Regions from separate parts of the Streptomyces sp. NPDC000941 genome, predicted to be linked through region 2. Evidence: riboswitches for the same ligand, from Rfam matches in the RefSeq annotation. Region 2 holds a riboswitch; the other holds the start of a gene.
What was found. Region 2 has a riboswitch for cobalamin ahead of cobN (cobaltochelatase subunit CobN). Riboswitches for the same ligand answer to the same signal wherever they lie in the genome.
Positions count from the first base shown of each region.

Region 1 (2,877 bases), on a different contig from region 2:
CGCGTCGATGCCCTTCCTGGACGTGACCACGCGCGAGTATGTCCCCAAAGCCCTGGAAGCGTGCGGAATCGCCGAATACGCCCGGCTGTTGCCGCCGCCCGCCGCGCCCGGCACCGTACGGCGACTGGACGAGGCGGGCGCGGAACTGCTCGGGCTGCCGGCCGGACTGCCCGTCACGGCGGGCCCGTACGACCTTCCGGCCTGCGCGATCGGCAGCGGGGTCGAGGAGGTCGGCGACGGCCTGCTGATCGTCGGCACCACGCTGGCCAGCCAAGTCCTCACCGACAGCGCCCGGATCGACCCGGCCGCCGACCCGGCGGGCATGTGGCTGTGCGTACCCGACCGGGACCGCTGGCTGCGCGGTATGCCCGCCATGGTGGGCACGGCGGCCCTGGAGTGGGTCCTGGAGTTCGCCGGGGCCACCACCGCCGACCTGGACGCCCTGCTCGCCGCGAGCCCGCCAGGGGCGCGCGGGGTGACCGCGCTGCCCTTCCTGTCCGACGCGGGCGAGCGCGCCCCGTTCGTGGAGCCCGCCGCGCGCGGCCGGTTGGACGGGCTGACCCTCGCGACGACACGCGCGGACGCCGTACGGGCCGTCTGCGAGGCCGTGGCGTACGCGGCCCGGCACTGCCTGGAGGCCGCGGGGCTGACGGCGAGCCTCGCGGCATGCGGGGGCGGCACCCGATCCGCCGCCTGGACCCAGCTGTTCGCGGACGTCCTCGGCCGGCCGGTGCGCATCCCCGACGAGCCCGAGGTGGGGGCGCGCGGCGCGGTCGCGGTCGCCTGGCGGGCGCTCGGCGACCCGGTGGACGCGTCACAATGGCGAGCCGATTCGCGTACTGTCGTACCGGACGCAGACCGCGCCGAGGCATACGAGCGCGGCTACGCGGACTACCGGGCCAGGCTGGCCCGTACCCTCGCGGAGTGGCGGGCAACGACGCCCGCTTAGAGTTCCACCCGGAGTTCGACCCGGCGCCGCGCCGGACCCGATGACGAGCCCTTGCCGGGCCGTGTCGGGCTCGCGCGCGGCCGCCCGCGAACCCGTGCCTGACCCTCGCCAGGACCGCCCCAGGGCCCGCGCAAGGCCCGCCTCAGGCCCGCGTACGGTCTGCCTCGGGCCCGCGTACGGCTCGCGCCAAGTGCGCGCCAAGTCCGGCACGGAATAGCACATTCGTACGAAACACTCCACCTCGCGACACAACATGTGGGGGCGCGTGCGCTCGCCACCACAAGATGTATGCTCATGCTCGCTGTCGCCGCAGGGGAATCCGGTGGGAATCCGGAACTGTCCCGCAATGGTGTACGCGTACGCTTTTGCGTACCCGCAAGTCCGAGGACCTGCCGACAGCCGTCTCATACGTCCGGGCCTCGCGGGTTGGGCCGGTGGACGCTGCGCGGTATGCCGTCCGCTGTTTCGGCATGCCCGTACGCGCCCATCGCTCACCGCCCCGCAAGGCCCCTAGCCGAGCGAGGGAGAGCACTTCAGTGACCATCGCGCCAGCCGATCCGGTTTCAGAGGCAGCGGCTATTCAGGGAGCGGACGACGCGCCCGGGACCGCCCTGCTGCGGACCCTGACGGCGCTCACCGCCGACCTGCCCGCCACCGACCCCGGCAAGGTCGCGGCCGCCGCCCTGCGCGGCCGCCATCCCGGTTCGGACGAGGCGGAGTTGCGCACTCTCGCGACCGAAGCGGCGGCCGGGCTGATCGCCGAGGAGCCGGAGTACTCGAAGCTCGCCGCGCGGCTGCTGACCCTCGCCGTCGCCGAGGAGGCGGCCGGGCAGGGCGCGGTCTCCTTCTCCGCCTCGGTGGCCGTGGGGCACCGCGAGGGCCTGATCGCGGACGGCACGGCCGAGTTCGTGACCGCCCACGCCGCCCGCCTGAACGCCCTGGTCGACAAGGCGCTTGCCGACGGCGCCGACGACCGCTTCGGCTACTTCGGGCTGCGCACGCTGCACAGCCGCTATCTGCTCCGCCACCCGATCACCCGCCAGGTGATCGAGACCCCGCAGCACTTCCTGCTGCGGGTGGCCTGCGGGCTGGCCGAGGACCACTCGGAGCGGGCGCTCGACGACGTCGCCGAGCTGTACCGGCTCACCAGCACGCTGTCCTACCTGCCCAGCTCCCCCACCCTGTTCAACTCCGGCACCCGGCACCCGCAGATGTCGTCCTGCTATCTGCTGGACTCGCCGCTGGACGAACTGGACTCGATCTACAACCGCTACCACCAGGTCGCGCGGCTCTCCAAGCACGCGGGCGGCATCGGCCTGTCGTACTCACGCATCCGCGCCCGCGGTTCGCTGATCCGCGGCACCAACGGGCACTCCAACGGCATCGTGCCGTTCCTGCGCACGCTCGACGCCTCCGTCGCCGCCGTCAACCAGGGCGGCCGGCGCAAGGGCGCGGCCTGTGTGTACCTGGAGACCTGGCACGCGGACATCGAGGAGTTCCTGGAGCTGCGGGACAACACGGGCGAAGAGGCCCGCCGCACCCACAACCTCAACATCGCACACTGGATCCCGGACGAGTTCATGCGCCGGGTCGAGGCCGACGCCGACTGGTCGCTGTTCTCGCCGGCCGACGCGCCTGCGCTGGTCGACCTGTGGGGCGACGAGTTCGACGCCGCGTACCGGAAGGCCGAGGCGGAGGGTCGTGCCGTCAAGACCGTCCCGGCGCGCCAGCTGTACGCCCGGATGATGCGCACCCTCGCGCAGACCGGCAACGGCTGGATGACCTTCAAGGACGCCGCCAACCGCACCGCCAACCAGACCGCCGAGCCCGGCCGGGTCGTGCACTCCTCCAACCTGTGCACCGAGATCCTGGAGGTCACGGACGACGGCGAGACGGCCGTCTGCAACCTGGGGTCGGTCAACCTGGCC
Region 1 covers NZ_JBSFMM010000111.1:17,383-20,259, reverse strand. Annotated here, with positions in the region: gene ACWDSL_RS30505 (FGGY family carbohydrate kinase) at 1-949, shown strand, start outside; cobalamin riboswitch at 1,238-1,360, shown strand; gene ACWDSL_RS30500 (ribonucleoside-diphosphate reductase subunit alpha) at 1,486-2,877, shown strand, end outside.
Region 1: linked by a shared signal. The riboswitch ahead of ACWDSL_RS30500 (ribonucleoside-diphosphate reductase subunit alpha) and the one ahead of cobN (cobaltochelatase subunit CobN) in region 2 are both predicted to bind cobalamin.

Region 2 (17,002 bases):
GCGGTAGCGCTCCAGCAGCGAGTCGGCGAGCGCCTGGCCGGTCTCCCAGGCCAGCCGGCTGGGCACGGCCTTGGGGTCGACGGAGTAGAAGTTACGGCCGGTCGGCAGGACGTTGACCAGGCCGCGCAGCGGTGAACCGGAGGGGCCCGCGGGCACGAAGCCGCCGCTCAGGGCGTGCACGGCGTGATCGATCTCGTCGGTGGTGGCGGCCAGCCGCGGCACGACCTCGCGGGCGGCGAAGTCGAGGATCGCGGTCACCGCGTCGTGCTGCTCCTCGGGCAGCCCCAGGCACACCTTCTCCACGGCCTCCGGGGCCCAGTCGGCGTCCTCCATCGCCTGGACGAGGGCGCGGGCTCGGTCCTCCGCCTCGTCCGCGCCCGTGCGGGTGGCGGCCGACTCGTCGAGGCCGAGTGCCTCGCGCAGCCCGGGGAGCGCGGTGGAGCCGCCCCAGATCTGCCGGGCGCGCAGAATGGCCAGGACGAGGTTGACCCGCTGGGGGCCGGAGGGGGCGCTGCCGAGAACATGCAGGCCGTCGCGGATCTGGGCGTCCTTGACCTCGCACAGCCAGCCGTCCACATGCAGCAGGAAGTCGTCGAAGCCATTGTCGTCCGGCCGGTCCTCCAGGCCGAGGTCGTGGTCGAGCCTGGCGGCCTGGATGAGGGTCCAGATCTGGGCGCGGATGGCGGGGAGTTTGGCCGGGTCCATCGCGGAGATGGCGGCGTACTCGTCCAGCAGCTGCTCCAGGCGCGCGATGTCGCCGTAGGAGTCGGCACGGGCCATGGGCGGCACAAGGTGGTCGACGAGGGTGGCGTGGGCGCGGCGCTTGGCCTGTGTGCCCTCCCCCGGGTCGTTGACCAGGAACGGGTAGATCAGCGGCAGGTCGCCCAGCGCGGCGTCGGGGCCGCAGGCGGCGGACAGGCCCGCGTTCTTGCCGGGCAGCCACTCCAGGTTGCCGTGCTTGCCCAGGTGCACCATGGCGTCGGCGCCGAACCCGCCGTCGGCCTGAGCGGTGGCGATCCAGCGGTAGGCGGCCAGGTAGTGGTGCGAGGGCGGCAGATCGGGGTCGTGGTAGATGGCGATCGGGTTCTCGCCGAAGCCGCGCGGCGGCTGGATGACGACGAGCAGATTGCCCCGGCGCAGCGCGGCCAGCACGATCTCGCCCTCAGGGTCGCGGCTCGTGTCGACGAACATCTCGCCCGGCGGCGGCCCCCAGTGCCCCTCCACCGCCTCGCGCAGCTCCTGCGGCAGCCGGCCGTACCAGCGGCGGTAGTCGGCGGCGGGGATCCGGACCGGGTTGCGGGCCAGCTGCTCCTCGGTGAGCCAGTCCTGGTCGTGGCCGCCCGCCTCGATCAGGGCGTAGATCAGCTCGTCGCCGTCGCCGGAGGCGAGGCCGGGAAGCGCCTTGGGCCCCTCCTCGGGGCCGAGGTCGAAGCCGTCCGCGCGCAGCCGGCGCAGCAGGGCGACGGCGCTGGCGGGCGTGTCCAGGCCGACGGCGTTGCCGATGCGGGAGTGCTTGGTGGGGTAGGCGGACAGCACGAGCGCGAGGCGCTTGTCGGCCGCCGGTATGTGGCGCAGCCGGGCGTGTCGTACGGCGATTCCCGCGACACGCGCGGCGCGCTCGGGGTCGGCGACATAGACGGGCAGGCCGTCCTCGTCGGTCTCCTTGAAGGAGAACGGCACGGTGATCAGCCGCCCGTCGAACTCCGGGACGGCGACCTGGGTCGCCGCGTCCAGCGGCGAAAGGCCCTCGTCGTTCTCCTGCCACGCGGCGCGCGGGCCGGTCAGGCACAGCGCCTGGAGCACCGGGACGTCCAGCCCGGCCAGCGCGCCCGCGTCCCACGCCTCGTCGTCGCCGCCGGCCGAGGCCTCGGCGGGCCGGGTGCCGCCCGCGGCGAGCACGGTGGTCACCACCGCGTCGGCCTCGGCGAGGGCTTCCAGCAACTCGGGCTCGGGCGCGCGCAGCGAGGCGACGTACAGCGGCAGCGCGCGGCCCCCGGTGTCCTCGACGGCCTGGCACAGCGCCTCCACGAAGGCGGTGTTGCCGCTCATATGGTGGGCGCGGTAGTAGAGCACGGCGATCCGCGGGCCGGTGACGTCCTCGCGCGCGGTGCGCTCCAGTGCGCCCCACGAGGGCGCGGGTGCGGGCGGCTCGAAGCCGTGGCCGGTCAGCAGGACGGTGTCGGACAGGAAGCGGGCCAGCTGGCCGAGGTTGCCGGGCCCGCCGTGCGCGAGATAGGCGTGGGCCTCGGCGGCGATCCCGACCGGGACCGTGGATGCCTCCATGAGCTGGGCGTCCGGGGCCTGTTCGCCGGTCAGGACCACGACCGGGCGGTCCCCGGCGAGCAGCGCGTCGAGCCCTTCCTGCCAGGCGCGCACCCCGCCGAGCAGCCGTACGACGACGAGTTCGACGCCGTCGAGCAGCGCGGGCAGCTCGTCCAGGGGGAGCCGGGCCGGGTTGGCGAGCCGATAGGGCACCGGAGTCTGTGCCGCGCGGGCACTGAGCAGGTCGGTGTCGGACGTCGACAGCAGCAGGATCATGCGACGGCAGGCCTTCCTCGGGGTCCGCGCCCCGGGCGGGTTGAAGACGGCGGGAGTTCCTGGCTCGCGCGGCCGTCGCAATACCGGCTGCCGCGCTCACAGTGGCGGGACCGCGCCGGATTTCCACCGGCTTCCTACCCTTTTTGCCGTCTTTTGTTGTGGCGGGCCGGGACCGACCCGCCGTGAGCATAGTAGGCGCTTCTGACCTGCCGCGGGGCGGTGAGCCGAACGCAATCGTCGGTATGCTCGCCGCCATGCCCCTCCCCCCGACAACCGCCCCACCAGGGGACGAAACCCCCGTGCGCGGTCGCGACGACGCCTGCCCCGGCGCGCTCCGCCTGCACTCGGCGGACGACGGCGCACTGGCCCGGGTGCGGCTGCCCGCCGGGCGCCTGACGGCACGTCAGGCGCTCGTGCTGGCGCTCGCGGCCGAGGAGTTGGGCGACGGCCGGCTGGACCTCACCTCCCGGGGCAATCTGCAGCTGCGCGGCCTCGACGCGGGGTGCGGGGCCGGACTCGCGGCCCGGCTGCGGACGGCAGGGCTGCTCCCGTCGGACCGCCACGACCGGGTGCGCAACATCGTGGCGTCCCCGCTGTCCGGGCTGGACGGGGCGGGGTACGCGGATGTCTCGGCGTGGGCGCGGGAGCTGGACGCGCTGCTGTGTGACAGCGCGCCCGCGGGTTCCGGATTGGCCGAACTGGCCGGGCTGTCCGGCCGGTTCCTGTTCGCGCTCGACGACGGGCGCGGCGATGTGGCGGCGCTGGGCGCGGATGTGACATTGGTCGCAGCGCCGGACGGCGAGGCGGTGCTGCGGCTCGGCTCCGCCGGGGGGCACGAACCGGCCGGTCCGGACGCGCGCCCGGCTCCTGCCGGGGCGCGCGTGGCGGGCAGCCGCGGCGGGGCGGACGCCCACGGCGCGGCAACCGTCCCGACACGCCGGGACCGCCGGACGGAGGGCGGTGGCGACACGCGGGACCCCGCGCGGCCATACGCCCACCCCGGCCCACCAGGTGACCCGAGGACGACGGCCTGGAACCCTCCACCCGGCGGGGCGGCGGGGCGGCGGGGGTCGAGTTCCGGGTGCTCGCCGAGGACGTGCCGCGCGCGGCCGCCGTGGCCGCCGCGGCGTTTCTCGACGCGGTGCGCGCGAGTGGCACGCGGGCCTGGCGCGTTCGCGAGCTGTCGGCGCGACACGCCGTTACGGCGGACCGGTTGGCCCGGCGACTCGCCGAAGCGGAGGTCCGAGCCACGCGCCTCGGTCCTGTCCCGCCGGTCGTCGAGGCGCGAACACCAGCGGCCGACGCGGCGGGAGAACAGGGCAGCAGCGAGCCCTCTGTCGTGGCCGGCGCCACGTACGGCCGATCCCCGGCAACGCAGCGAGACGCGCCGGGCGTCGCGGGCACGCAGGGCTCGGGAAGCCGGCAGCCGCCCGCCCGGGCCGCCGCGCCGGACATCACCCAGCCGGAGCGAACCGCGAGGCGCGAAGCGGCGGATGCGGCGCCGGCGCCGGAAGGCATGGTGACAGCCCCGCCCCCTAGCGCCGCCTCCGGCGCACCCGCCGTCGGACTCGTCGCCGGGCCGGACGGGCGATGCGCGGTGTCGGTCGCCGTCCCGCTGGGGCGGCTCACCGCCGCGCGGTGGCGGCTGCTCGCCGAGCTCGCCGCCCGGGGCGGCTCGGGCGAGTTGCGTGTGACACCCTGGCGCGGCGTGGTGCTGCCCGGCTTCTCCCCCGGCGACGCCGAGGCCGCGCTGCGGGAGCTCGCCGACGCCGGTCTTGTGACCGCGCCGCACTCCCCCTGGTTCGGGGTCGGCGCGTGTACGGGACGGCCCGGCTGCGCCAAGTCCCTGGCCGATGTGCGTGCCGAGGCGGCGCGCGCGGTGGCGGGCGAGGCGTCCGTCGGCGGCCGACCGGGCCCGGCACGAAGCCGGCTGCCCGTGTACTTCTCCGGCTGCGAGCGGCGCTGCGGCCACCCCGGCGGGCCGGGCCGGTGGGTCGACGTGCTGGCGACGGGCGACGGCTACCGGGTCGCCGTACGAGATGCCACAGGGTCCGCGCGGAGCGTGGACGTAACAGCAGAGCAAGTGGCCGGCGCCGTGGCGGCGGCCCGTGGAACGACATGATCGAGGGCACAGTGTTCGACTACGAGAAGGACGGCGCGGCCATATACCGCGCCTCCTTTGCCACCATCCGCGCCGAGGCCGATCTGGGCGGTCTGCCCGCCGACGTCAGCCAGGTCGCGGTGCGGATGATCCACGCCTGCGGCATGGTCGACCTCGTCCAGGACCTCGCGTACACCCCCCAGGTGGTCGCCCGCGCCCGCGCCGCGCTGCGCGCCGGCGCGCCCGTGCTCTGCGACGCGCACATGGTGGCCAGCGGCGTGACCCGCAAGCGGCTGCCCGCGGACAACGACGTGGTGTGCACCCTGTCCGACCCCACCGTCCCCGAACTGGCCCGCCGGATGGGCACCACACGCAGCGCCGCCGCGCTGGAGCTGTGGCGGGACCGGCTGGAGGGCGCGGTGGTGGCCATCGGCAACGCGCCCACCGCGCTGTTCCGTCTGCTGGAGATGGTCGAAGCGGGGGCGCCGCGCCCGGCGGCCGTCATCGGCGTACCGGTCGGCTTCATCGGCGCCGCCGAGTCCAAGGAGGCGCTGGCCGGGCATCCGGCCGCGCTCGACCACCTGGTGGTGCGCGGCCGGCGTGGCGGCAGCGCCATCGCCGCGGCCGCGGTCAACGCGATTGCGAGCGAGGAAGAGTGAGCGAGCAGCAGACGGGCCGGCTCTACGGCGTGGGTCTTGGCCCCGGCGACCCCTCGCTGATGACCGTACGCGCCGTGGAGGTCATCGCCGAGGCCGATGTCGTCGCGTACCACAGCGCCCGGCACGGCCGGAGCATCGCGCGCTCCATCGCCGAGCGCCATCTGCGGCCCGACCACATCGAGGAGCGGCTGGTCTATCCGGTCACCACCGAGACCACCGACCACCCCGGCGGCTACCGCGGCGCGATGGAGGAGTTCTACGCGGACGCGGCGGCCCGGCTGGCCGCCCATCTGGACGCGGGGCGTACGGTCGCGGTGCTCGCCGAGGGCGATCCGCTCTTCTACGGCTCATACATGCATATGCACAAGCGCCTGGCCGACCGCTACCCCACCGAGGTCGTCCCCGGCGTCACCTCCGTGAGCGCGGCCGCCGCCCGGATCGGGGCGCCGCTGGTCGAGGGCGAGGAGGTGCTGACCGTCCTGCCCGGCACACTCCCGGAGGAGGAGCTGACGGCCCGCCTGGCCACGGCCGACGCGGCCGTCGTGATGAAGCTCGGCCGCACCTTCCCGGCGGTGCGGCGGGCGCTGGAGCGCTCGGGCCGGCTGGCGGAGGCCCAGTACGTGGAGCGGGCCACGATGGGCGCGGAGCGCGTCGCGCCACTGGCCGAGGTGGACCCCGAGTCGGTGCCCTACTTCTCGGTGGCGGTGCTGCCGAGCCGGATCGACGCGCGTGCTCCGGCGCGCCGCGGCGAGGTCGTGGTGGTGGGCCTCGGCCCGGCGGGCCCGCTGTGGCTGACCCCCGAGGCGCGGGGCGAGTTGGCCGCCGCCGAGGATCTGGTCGGCTACACCACCTATCTGAACCGGGTGCCGAAGCGCCCGGGGCAGCGCCGGCACGCTTCGGACAACAAGGTGGAGGCCGAACGTGCCGAGTTCGCGCTCGACCTGGCCCGGCGCGGACGGCGGGTCGCCGTCGTCTCCTCGGGCGACCCGGGCGTTTTCGCCATGGCCACGGCCGTGCTGGAGGCGGCGGCCGAGGACCCGTACCGCGAGGTGCCGGTCCGGGTGGTCCCTGGCATGACGGCGGCCCACGCGGCCGCCGCCCGCGCGGGCGCCCCGCTCGGCCACGACTACGCGGTGGTCTCCCTGTCCGACCGGCTCAAGCCCTGGGAGGTCATCGCCGAACGCCTCCGCGCCGCGGCCGCGGCCGACCTGGTGCTCGCCCTGTACAACCCCGGCTCGCGCAGTCGCATCTGGCAGGTCGGCAAGGCCCGCGAGCTGCTGCTCGAACACCGCGCGCCCGACACGCCCGTCGTGCTCGGCCGGGACGTGGGCGGCCCCGAGGAGCGGATACGGATCGTCAGGCTGGCCGATCTCGACCCGGCCCAGGTCGATATGCGCACCATCCTGCTGATCGGCTCCTCCCAAACCCGCACGACCCGGCGTGGCGACGGCACCGAGATCGTCTGGACGCCACGCCGCTACCCGGAGCGCTGACGGTCAGCAGGTCAGCCGAGGGTGGCACTCAGCCAGGCCAGGGCGGCCGCCGGGTCGGGCACGACCGGCACGCCGTCCGGGGCCGCGGGGCGCCGGACGACGACGACCGGCAGCCCGGCCTCGCGCGCCGCGGTGAGCTTGGCGGCGGTGGCACCGGCGCCGCTGTCCTTGGTGACCACGGCGTCGATGCGGTGGCGGCGGAGCAGTTCCGCCTCCCCCGCCACGCTGAACGGACCGCGGTCCAGCAGCACTTCCATGTGCGGCGGGGCCGGTGGCTCGGGCGCGTCGACGGAGCGGACCAGGAACCACTGCTCGGTGAGTTGGGCGAAGGCGGCCAGGCCCATCCGCCCGGTGGTGAGGAAGATCCGCTGCCCCAGGGCGGGCAGCAGCCCGGCCGCCTCGTCCAGCGACCCGGCCCAGTGCCATCGATCCCCCGGGCCGGGCACCCAGCCGGGGCGGCGCAGGGCGAGCAGGGGAACATGGGCCGTGGCGGCCGCCCGGGCCGCGTTGAAACTGATCGTGCCGGCGAAAGGATGGGTGGCGTCGATGACCGCGTCCACCTGCTGCTCGCGCAGCCAGCGAGCCAGGCCCTCGGGGCCCCCGAACCCGCCGATCCGCACCTGCCCGGCCGGCAGCCGCGGCTCGGCGACACGCCCGGCCAGCGAGCTGGTGACGCGCAGCCCGGGTGTGTCGGCCACTTCGGCGGCCAGTCGGCGCGCCTCGGTGGTGCCGCCCAGGATGAGCACATGGCGGGGCCGGCGCGGCCGGGCTACGGGGGCGGCCTCCGCCGGGTTCGGTGTCATCGGGTGCCTTCCGTGGTGCGTGGTGCCGTGCCGGTCCGCGGCCCGCCGGCCGCGCCCGGTCAACCCTGCCATGGCCGTGGCCGACCGCGCGGCGACGAGAGGCGGCGCTTCCCGTGGCTGAGCCGACTTCGGAGGCCGGGACCGCTCCGGCCGGGGGCCGCAGTGCGCAGCTGGAGCGTTCGGGGTTGCGGCACGGCTGGACCACCGGGGCGTGTGCGACGGCGGCGACCACAGCCGCGTACACCGCGCTGCTCGGCGCGGAGTTCCCCGATCCGGTGACCATCGAACTGCCGAAGGGGCAGCGGCCCGCGTTCGCGCTCGCGGGCGAGGAGCTGACGGCGGACCGGGCGATGGCCGCGGTGGTGAAGGACGCGGGCGACGACCCGGATGTCACGAATGGCGCGGTGGTGCGGGCCACGGTGCGGCTGCTGCCGCCCGGGAGCGGTGTGGTCTTCCGGGCCGGGCCCGGCGTCGGTACGGTCACCCGTCCCGGACTGCCGCTCGCGGTCGGCGAGCCCGCCATCAACCCCGTACCCCGGCAGATGATGCGCGATCACATCGCCTCGGTCGCGGCCCGTCTCGGTGGCACCGGGGACGCCGAGGTCGAGATCGCGGTGGACCACGGCGAGGAGATCGCCCGCAGCACCTGGAATCCGCGCCTGGGCATCCTCGGCGGGCTGTCGATCCTCGGGACGACGGGCATCGTGGTGCCGTACTCCTGCTCGGCGTGGATCGACAGCATCCGGCGCGGCGTGGATGTGGCGCGTGCGGCGGGGCGCCGGCATGTGGCGGGCTGTACGGGAGCGACCTCGGAGAAGGTCGCGGTGGCCGTGCACGGGCTGCCGCAGGACGCGCTGCTGGACATGGGGGACTTCGCGGGGGCGGTGCTCAAGTATCTGCGTCGCCATCCGGTGGACCGGCTGACCGTCGCCGGGGGGTTCGCCAAGCTCTCCAAACTGGCCGCCGGACATCTGGATCTGCACTCCTCCCGCTCGCAGGTGGACAAGGGATTCCTTGCGGAGCTGGCCCGCCGTGGCGGGGCGGACGAGGAGCTGGTGGCGGCGGTGACGGCGGCCAACACGGGCCTGGAGACGGTGCAGCTGTGCGCGGCGCGCGGGGTGCCGCTCGGTGATCTGGTCGCGGTGGCGGCCCGGGAGACGGCGCTCGGGGTGCTGCGTGGGGCGCCGGTGGCCGTGGACGTCATCTGCATCGACCGCGCGGGCGCCATCGTGGGCCGTGCGGCGGCTCGGGGGCCAAGGGGCGCGACGACCTGACGCGCCCCCGCCTCAAGGGCGTTCGCGGCGCGCCGAGTACAGGTGGCTGTCGCGGAACTGCTCCGCGGCCAGCGTGCGGCCCACCATGATGACGGCGGTACGCACCACCCCCGCCTCCTTCACCCGGTCCGCGATATCGCCGAGTGTGCCGCGCAGCACCAGTTCGTCGGGGCGGCTCGCCCGGGCGACCACCGCCGCGGGGCAGTCGGCGCCGTAGTGCGGGAGGAGTTCGGCCACCACCCGGTCCACGTACCGGGCGGCCAGGTGCAGCACGATCAGCGCCCGGCTGCGGCCGAGGGTGGCGAGGTCCTCGCCGTCCGGCATCGGGGTGGCCTGTTGGGCGACGCGGGTGAGGACGACGGTCTGGCCGACGGTCGGCACGGTCAGCTCGCGCCCCAGCGCGGCCGCGGCGGCGGCGAACGCGGGGACGCCGGGGATCACCTCGTACGGCACACCGTGCGCGTCCAGCCGCCGCATCTGCTCGGCGACGGCGCTGAACACCGACGGGTCGCCGGAGTGCAGCCGGGCCACGTCCTCACCCGCTCGGTGGGCGCCGACCAGCTCATCGGTGATCTGATCGAGGTTGAGCCGGGCGGTGTCGACCAGGCGGGCGTCCGGCGGACACTCGGCGAGGAGTTCACGCGGCACCAGGCTGCCCGCGTACAGGCACACCCGGCAGCGGGCCAGGGTGCGGGCGCCGCGCACGGTGATCAGGTCGGCGGCGCCGGGGCCCGCGCCGATGAAGTACACGGTCATGGGGAGGTCTCTCCTTCGGGGGCTGCCACCAGGTGTCCGGCCGCGGGTTCGGCCTGCGCTTTGACCGCGGCCCACTGGGTGACCGGCATCGCCTGCCGCCATCCGGTGAAGCCGCCGACCGGGGCTGCGTGTGCCACCGCGATCCGGACCAGTTCCCCTCCGTACCGCCGGTACCAGCCGGCGAGCAGCGCCTCCGACTCCAGCGTCACGGTGTTCGCCACGAGCCGCCCGCCTTCGGGCAGCGCCGCCCAGCAGGCCGCCAGCAGGCCGGGCGCCGTCAGACCGCCGCCGATGAACACCGCGTCGGGGGTGGGCAGTCCGGTCAGCGCGTCCGGGGCGGCGCCGGTGACGACGTGCAGCCCGGGCACCCCGAGTGCGGCGGCGTTGCGGCCGATGCGCTCGGCCCGTACGGGGTCCCGCTCGACGGACACCGCGGCGCAACTCCGGTGCGTACGCATCCACTCCACGGCGATCGAACCGGAACCGCCGCCGACGTCCCACAGCAGCTCTCCGGGGGCGGGGGCCAGCGCGGCGAGCGTGGCGGCGCGCACATGGCGCTTCGTCAGCTGGCCGTCGTGCTCGTACGCCTGGTCCGGCAGCCCGGGGACGGCGGACAGGCGCGGCGTGTCCGCGGCGGGGGCGCATTCGACGGCGATGACGTTGAGGGGGTCGCCGGGGGCGTGCGACCAGTGGTCGGCGGTGCCTTCGAGGTGCCGTTCGCGCTCGCCGCCCAACTGTTCCAGGACCCGCATCCGGCTGGGGCCGAAGCCGCGGTCGCGCAGCAGTGCGGCGACCTCGGCGGGGGTGGCGGCGCCCGCGCTGAGGACGAGCAGCCGCCGCCGGGCGTGCAGGGAGCGGGACAGGGCGGCGATGGGCCGTCCAACGAGGCTGACCACCTCGGTCTCCTCCACCGGCCAGCCCAGCCGCGCGCAGGCGTGGGACACCGACGACGGGTGGGGCAGCACCCGCAGCCGGTCGGCGCCCAACTCCTCGGCCAGGGTGCGGCCGATACCGAAGAACATGGGGTCGCCGCTCGCCAGCACGGACACCCGCCGCCCGGCGTAGGCCGCGAACAGCCCTGGTACGGCGGGCCGCAGCGGCGACGGCCACGGCACGCGTTCGGCGGTGCAGCCGGGGGGCAGCAGATTCAGCTGGCGCGGGCCGCCGATGACCACCTCGGCCGCCAGCAGCGCCTCGCACCCCGTCGCCGCCAGCCCGTCCCAGCCGTCCGCTCCCAGCCCTACGACGGTGACCGGGGGGTGGGCGGGGTTCACGGCGTTACGGACCTTTCGGTGTGCGGGACGTGCGCGAGGGGTGCGCGAGGCGTGTGCGGGACGTGCGCGGGGCGACGACCGGAACTCTACTGTGACCTGCGGCGGAACCCCTAGGCGGGTGCGCGGCGCAGCACGCAGTCGCCGCACAGGCCGCCGCCCGGCACCCGGTAGTAGAGGCAGCAGGTGCGGCGGCGGAAGGCGGGCGGCGGGGAGGTCAGGGTGCCGGCGTCGCCCAGCGGCGGGTGGGCGAGCTGGGCACGGGCCAGGTCGGTGGCGCGCTCCGCCGCCTCGGGGTGGCCGTGCGCCTGGCACCAGTCGTACAGGACACGCAGCGAACCGGCCAGCGCCGAGGCCGCGTTCCCCCACAGCAGCCGCCCCGAGACCCGGTAGGCCCGGGTGACGGCGGCGTGCAGCGGCAGCAGATTGGTGAACGCCGCGTCACCCACCTGACCGGCGAGCCCTCCGGGTTCGCCCATGACCGACGGCACGCCCGGCCACCACAGGTCGTCGGGGGCGGCGCGCCCGGGGTGCCACCACAGCCGGTCGGAGCGGAGGCGCGACACCGTACCGGTCAGGGCCGCCTGGCCGAGGGCGAGCGACCACACCCGGGCGGCGAGCCCCTGGAAGACGAGCGATGCCGCGACCCTCGGCTCATCGGTGCGCAGGCTCGCGGCCACCGCCTCGACGCGGCCGCGCAGCAGCGGCCCGGCGGCGCCCTCGGGCGTCAGCCGGTATGCCTCGCCGATCAGCGCGTAACCCTCATCTCGAGGATTGCCGGGGTCGGTGCGCAGCGCGAAGAACGGCCCCGCCTCGGCCGCCGAAGGGCCGGCCGACAGCGGCGGGTCACCCATCCGCGTCGGTCGGCGTCCCGAACGCCTCCAGCAGCTGGTCGGCGGCCAGCGTCGCCGTCAGCGTGCCGTCGCGCACCTGCTGTTCCAGTACAGGGCCGAGCCGCCGCACCCCGGGGTGTTCCCGCAGCCGGGTCAGCAGCTGGTCGCGGACCATGGACCAGGTCCAGTCGACCTGCTGGTCGCGCCGCTTGGTGTCCAGCGCGCCGGTGGCCTCCAGCACCCGGCGGTGCTGCTCAAGACGCTCCCACACCACATCGAGGCCGGTGCCCTCGCGGGCGCTGCAGGTCAGCACCGGGGGGTTCCAGGGCGCGTCCGCGGGCTGCAGCAGCCTTAGCGCGCCCCTGAGTTCGCGGGCGGCGGCCTTGGCGTCGCGCTCATGGGGGCCGTCGGCCTTGTTGATGGCGACGACGTCCGCGAGCTCCAGCACGCCCTTCTTGATGCCCTGGAGCTGGTCGCCGGTGCGGGCGAGGGAGAGCAGCAGAAAGGAGTCGACCATGCCCGCCACGGCGGTCTCCGACTGACCCACGCCCACCGTCTCGACCAGCAGCACGTCATAGCCCGCCGCCTCCATGACCACCATGGACTCGCGGGTGGCGCGGGCCACCCCGCCCAGCGTGCCCGCGCTGGGCGAGGGGCGGACGAAGGCGGCCGGGTCGACCGCCAGCCGCTCCATCCGGGTCTTGTCGCCCAGGATGGAGCCGCCGGTGCGGCTGGAGGAGGGGTCGACGGCGAGCACCGCGACCTTGTGGCCGAGCCCGGTGAGCAGCGAACCCAGGGCGTCGATGAAGGTGGACTTGCCCACGCCGGGCACACCGCTGATGCCCACCCGGCGCGCCCCGCCCGCATGCGGCAGCAGTTCGATCAGCAGCCGCTGGGCGAGGTCGCGGTGGTCGGGGCGGGTGGACTCGACAAGCGTGATCGCACGGGCGATGTACGCACGGGAGCCGTCGAGCACCCCCTTGGCATAGGTGTCGATGTCGATAGTCGGTCGCTTTTTCGCAGGCATGGGCCTACAGCTCGTGGCCGAGGTCCGCGGCCAGCGTCTGCACCAGCTCGTACGCGGCGTCGGGGATGACCGTGCCGGGCAGGAAGACGGCGGCGGCGCCCGCCTCGTGCAGGGTCTGCACATCCTGCGGCGGGATGACCCCGCCCACCACGATGGTGATGTCCTCCCGCCCCGCCTCGGCCAGTTGCTCGCGCAGCGCGGGCACCAGCGTGAGGTGGCCGGCCGCGAGCGAGGAGACGCCGACGATGTGCACATCGGCCTCGACCGCCTGCCGCGCGACCTCCTCGGGCGTCTGGAAGAGCGGGCCGACGTCGACGTCGAAGCCCAGGTCGGCGAAGGCGGTGGCGATCACCTTCTGGCCGCGGTCATGCCCGTCCTGGCCCATCTTGGCGACCAGGATGCGCGGGCGGCGGCCCTCCGCGCGCTCGAATTCCTCGACCACCGCGCGGGTCCGGTCCACACCGGAGGACGGTCCGGCCTCGTCTCGATACACACCGGCGATCGTACGGATCTGACCGGAGTGGCGCCCGTACACCTTCTCCAGCGCGTCGGAGATCTCGCCGACGGTGGCCTTGGCGCGGGCCGCGTTCACGGCGAGCGCGAGGAGGTTGCCCTCCAGGCCCGCGCCCGGGCCGGACTCGGCGGCCGCGGTGAGCGCGCGCAGCGCGTCCTGGCAGGCGGCCTCGTCGCGCTCGGCGCGCAGTCGGCGCAGCTTCTCGAACTGCTGGGCGCGGACCGCGGAGTTGTCGACCTTGAGGACGTCGATCTGCTCATCGCTGTCGACGCGATACTTGTTGACGCCGATCACCGGCTGCCGCCCGGAGTCGATCCGCGCCTGGGTGCGGGCCGCGGCCTCCTCGACGCGCATCTTGGGGATGCCGGCGTCGATGGCCTTGGCCATGCCGCCCGCGGCCTCGACCTCCTGGATGTGCTGCCAGGCGCGCCGGGCCAGGTCGTGGGTCAGCCGCTCCACGTACGCGCTGCCGCCCCACGGGTCGATCACCCGGCAGGTGCCGGACTCCTGCTGGAGCAGGATCTGGGTGTTGCGGGCGATACGCGCGGAGAAGTCGGTGGGCAGCGCAAGGGCCTCGTCGAGGGCGTTGGTGTGCAGCGACTGGGTGTGGCCCTGGGTGGCGGCCATGGCCTCCACACAGGTGCGGGCCACGTTGTTGAACACGTCCTGGGCGGTCAGCGACCAGCCGGAGGTCTGCGAATGGGTGCGCAGCGACAGCGACTTGGGGTTCTTGGGGTCGAACTGGCCGACGAGCTTGGCCCACAGCAGCCGGGCCGCCCGCAGCTTGGCGATCTCCATGAAGAAGTTCATGCCGATCGCCCAGAAGAACGAGAGCCGGGGCGCGAAGGCGTCCACGTCCATCCCGGCGTCGAGCCCGGCGCGCAGATACTCCACGCCGTCGGCGAGGGTGTACGCCAGCTCCAGGTCGGCCGTGGCGCCCGCTTCCTGGATGTGGTAGCCGGAGATGGAGATGGAGTTGTAGCGCGGCATCCGCTGCGAGGTGAAGGCGAAGATGTCGGAGATGATCCGCATCGACGGCTGCGGCGGATAGATATAGGTGTTGCGGACCATGAACTCCTTGAGGATGTCGTTCTGGATGGTCCCGGCCAGCTTGTCGGGCGCCACGCCCTGTTCCTCGGCGGCCACGATATAGAGCGCGAGTACGGGCAGCACCGCGCCGTTCATCGTCATCGACACGCTCATCCGGTCCAGCGGGATGCCGTCGAAGAGCTGCCGCATGTCGTAGATGGAGTCGATGGCCACGCCCGCCATGCCGACGTCGCCGGTGACCCTGGGGTGGTCGCTGTCGTAGCCGCGGTGGGTGGGCAGGTCGAAGGCGACCGACAGGCCCTTCTGGCCCGCGGCGAGGTTGCGGCGGTAGAAGGCGTTGGATTCCTCGGCGGTGGAGAACCCCGCGTACTGGCGGATGGTCCAGGGCTGGTTGACGTACATCGTCGCGTACGGGCCGCGCAGATACGGCGCGATGCCCGGGTAGGTGCCCAGGAAGTCGAGGCCGGCCAGGTCCTCGGGCCCGTACAGCGGTTTGACCCCGATGCCCTCGGGGGTGTCCCACACCAGGTCCTCGACACCCTTGCCGGTGGCGCTCTGCAGCGCCTCCGTCCACGCCGCGGTACCCACCGCGCCGGACACCTCCTCCGGTGTCCCGAGGTCGACCGTGGAGAAGTCAGGAATCCCGCTCACGGTCACGCCACTCCCATCGTCTCGAGGGCCGAGGTCAGCACCTCGACCGCGTCACAGCCGGCGAATACGAACGCGTCAACCCCGGCCCGCTGCAAGTCCTCGCGCCGCTCACCGGGCCTGCCCGCCAGGTAGACGCGCAGCGCTCCGGCGGCCTTCAGCCGCTCCGCCACGGCCACCGCCTCCTGCTCGTACACCGTGTCGCTCGAGCACAGACAGACCACGCGGGCGCCGCTGGCGGCGAACGCCTCGGCGGCCGACTCCGCGTCGACCGTGGCGGGTTCGTGCACCGCCTCGATGCCGCCCGCCTGGAAGAGATTGGCGGCGAACGCGGCGCGCGCGGTGTGCGCGGCCGCGGGGCCGAGCGCGGCCAGGAACACCCGGGGCCGGGTCCCCTCTGCCGCCAGGTGTTTGTCGGAGCGGGCGCGCAGCGCCTCGTACGCCTCGTCGCGGCGCACCCGCGGCAGACCGCCGCCGGGCGGTACGGGGGCCGGCTCGCGCTCCACCGGCTGCTCCGCGAGGTTCGGGAACTCGCTGACGCCGGTGATCGGCTCCTTGCGGCGGGCGAGGTCCTTGGCGCGGCGCTCCCAGGTGTCGGCCAGCCGCCGCTCCACAAGCCCGGAGGCGAGGGCCTGCGCCAGTCCCCCGGCGCGCTCGATCTCCTGGAAGAACGCCCAGGCCGCGTTCGCCACGTCGTCGGTCAGGCTCTCGACGTACCAGGAGCCTCCGGCCGGGTCGATCACCCGCGCCAGCTGGGACTCCTCCAGCAGGATCGTGGAGGTGTTACGGGCGATCCGGCGGGTGAAGTCGTCGGGCAGGCCGATCGCGGAGTCGAAGGGCAGCACGGTGACGGCGTCGGCCCCGCCCACCCCGGCGGCCAGGGCCGCGACCGTGGTGCGCAGCATGTTCACCCAGGGGTCGCGGCGGGTCATCATCACCGGGGAGGTCACCACGTGCTGGCGCTGGGCCGCCGCCTCGGTGGGCGCCCCGCACACCTGCGCCACACGCGCCCACAGGCGCCTGGCGGCGCGCAGCTTGGAGATGGTGAGGAACTGGTCGGCGGTGGCCGCGTAGCGGAACTCCAGCTGGCCGCAGGCCGCTTCGGCCGTCAGCGGCCCGGCGTCGGTCAGCGCGCGCAGGTACTCCACGCCCGCGGCGAGCGAGCAGCCGAGCTCCTGCGCCGCGGATCCGCCGGCCTCGTGGTACGGCAGGGCGTCCACGGTGAAGGCCCGTACGCCCGGGTGGTCGCGGTCGCAGACCGCCGCGAGCTCGGTGGCGGCGGACAGGTGGACCGCGAGGTCGGTGTGGTCACCGGTGCGGGCCGCCAGGCCCAGCGGGTCGGCGCCGAGGTTGCCGAGGGCCGCGCGCGGCGGCACCTGGCGGTCGGCGTACAGCCGCAGCAGCGCGCGGGCGGCGGCGTCGAAGTCGGCGCCCGCGTCCAGGACGACGGGGGCGAGGTCGAGATAGACCCCCTTGAGGGCTTCGGGCAGCGCCTCCACGGGCAGCCCGGCGCCGCCGACCGCCAGCCACACCGAGCCCGCCCCGTTCTCCAGGTCCGCGAGCACCGCGCGGTTGGTGTGCGCGGGGTCGGAGTGGGCGTGGCGCTGGCGTACGTCCCAGCCGGACACCGTGGAGCCCTGCGCCCGGCTGCCGCGTACGAAGGGCGCGAACCCGGGATAGCCGGGGTCGGCGGGGGCGTCCTGTGCGGTGTAGAGGGGGTGGACGGAGATTCCGTCCTCGAGCGCGGTGGAGAGCGCCGCCGCGGCCTGCGCGCCGACGGCATCCACCGTGCCGGATTTCCGCAGCACCCCTTCGACAAGGTGGTGCCACTGGTCTCGGGTCGCCGCCGGGAAGTCGGCGGCGAGCGGCAGGTCGTCAGGCAGGACCGTCATGGGAGGAGGCTAGTGCGAGGACCTAAAGCGACAGCAGTGTCCCCCTCTGTGACCTTGCTCTCTAGCAGAATCTCCAACCCGTCCGGCCCTGTGACGGGAACGAGGAAGGCCGTCTGAACGACGAAGGCCCGCCCGGTGCGACG
Region 2 covers NZ_JBSFMM010000204.1:1,461-18,462, reverse strand. Annotated here, with positions in the region: gene cobN (cobaltochelatase subunit CobN) at 1-2,538, opposite strand, end outside; cobalamin riboswitch at 2,570-2,730, opposite strand; gene ACWDSL_RS41915 (hypothetical protein) at 2,793-4,061, shown strand; gene ACWDSL_RS41910 (hypothetical protein) at 4,055-4,660, shown strand; gene ACWDSL_RS41905 (precorrin-8X methylmutase) at 4,657-5,298, shown strand; gene ACWDSL_RS41900 (precorrin-2 C(20)-methyltransferase) at 5,295-6,791, shown strand; gene ACWDSL_RS41895 (cobalt-precorrin-6A reductase) at 6,803-7,594, opposite strand; gene ACWDSL_RS41890 (cobalt-precorrin-5B (C(1))-methyltransferase) at 7,708-8,868, shown strand; gene cobM (precorrin-4 C(11)-methyltransferase) at 8,881-9,624, opposite strand; gene cbiE (precorrin-6y C5,15-methyltransferase (decarboxylating) subunit CbiE) at 9,621-10,898, opposite strand; gene ACWDSL_RS41875 ((2Fe-2S)-binding protein) at 11,009-11,749, opposite strand; gene meaB (methylmalonyl Co-A mutase-associated GTPase MeaB) at 11,742-12,755, opposite strand; gene scpA (methylmalonyl-CoA mutase) at 12,760-14,919, opposite strand; gene mutA (methylmalonyl-CoA mutase small subunit) at 14,973-16,859, opposite strand.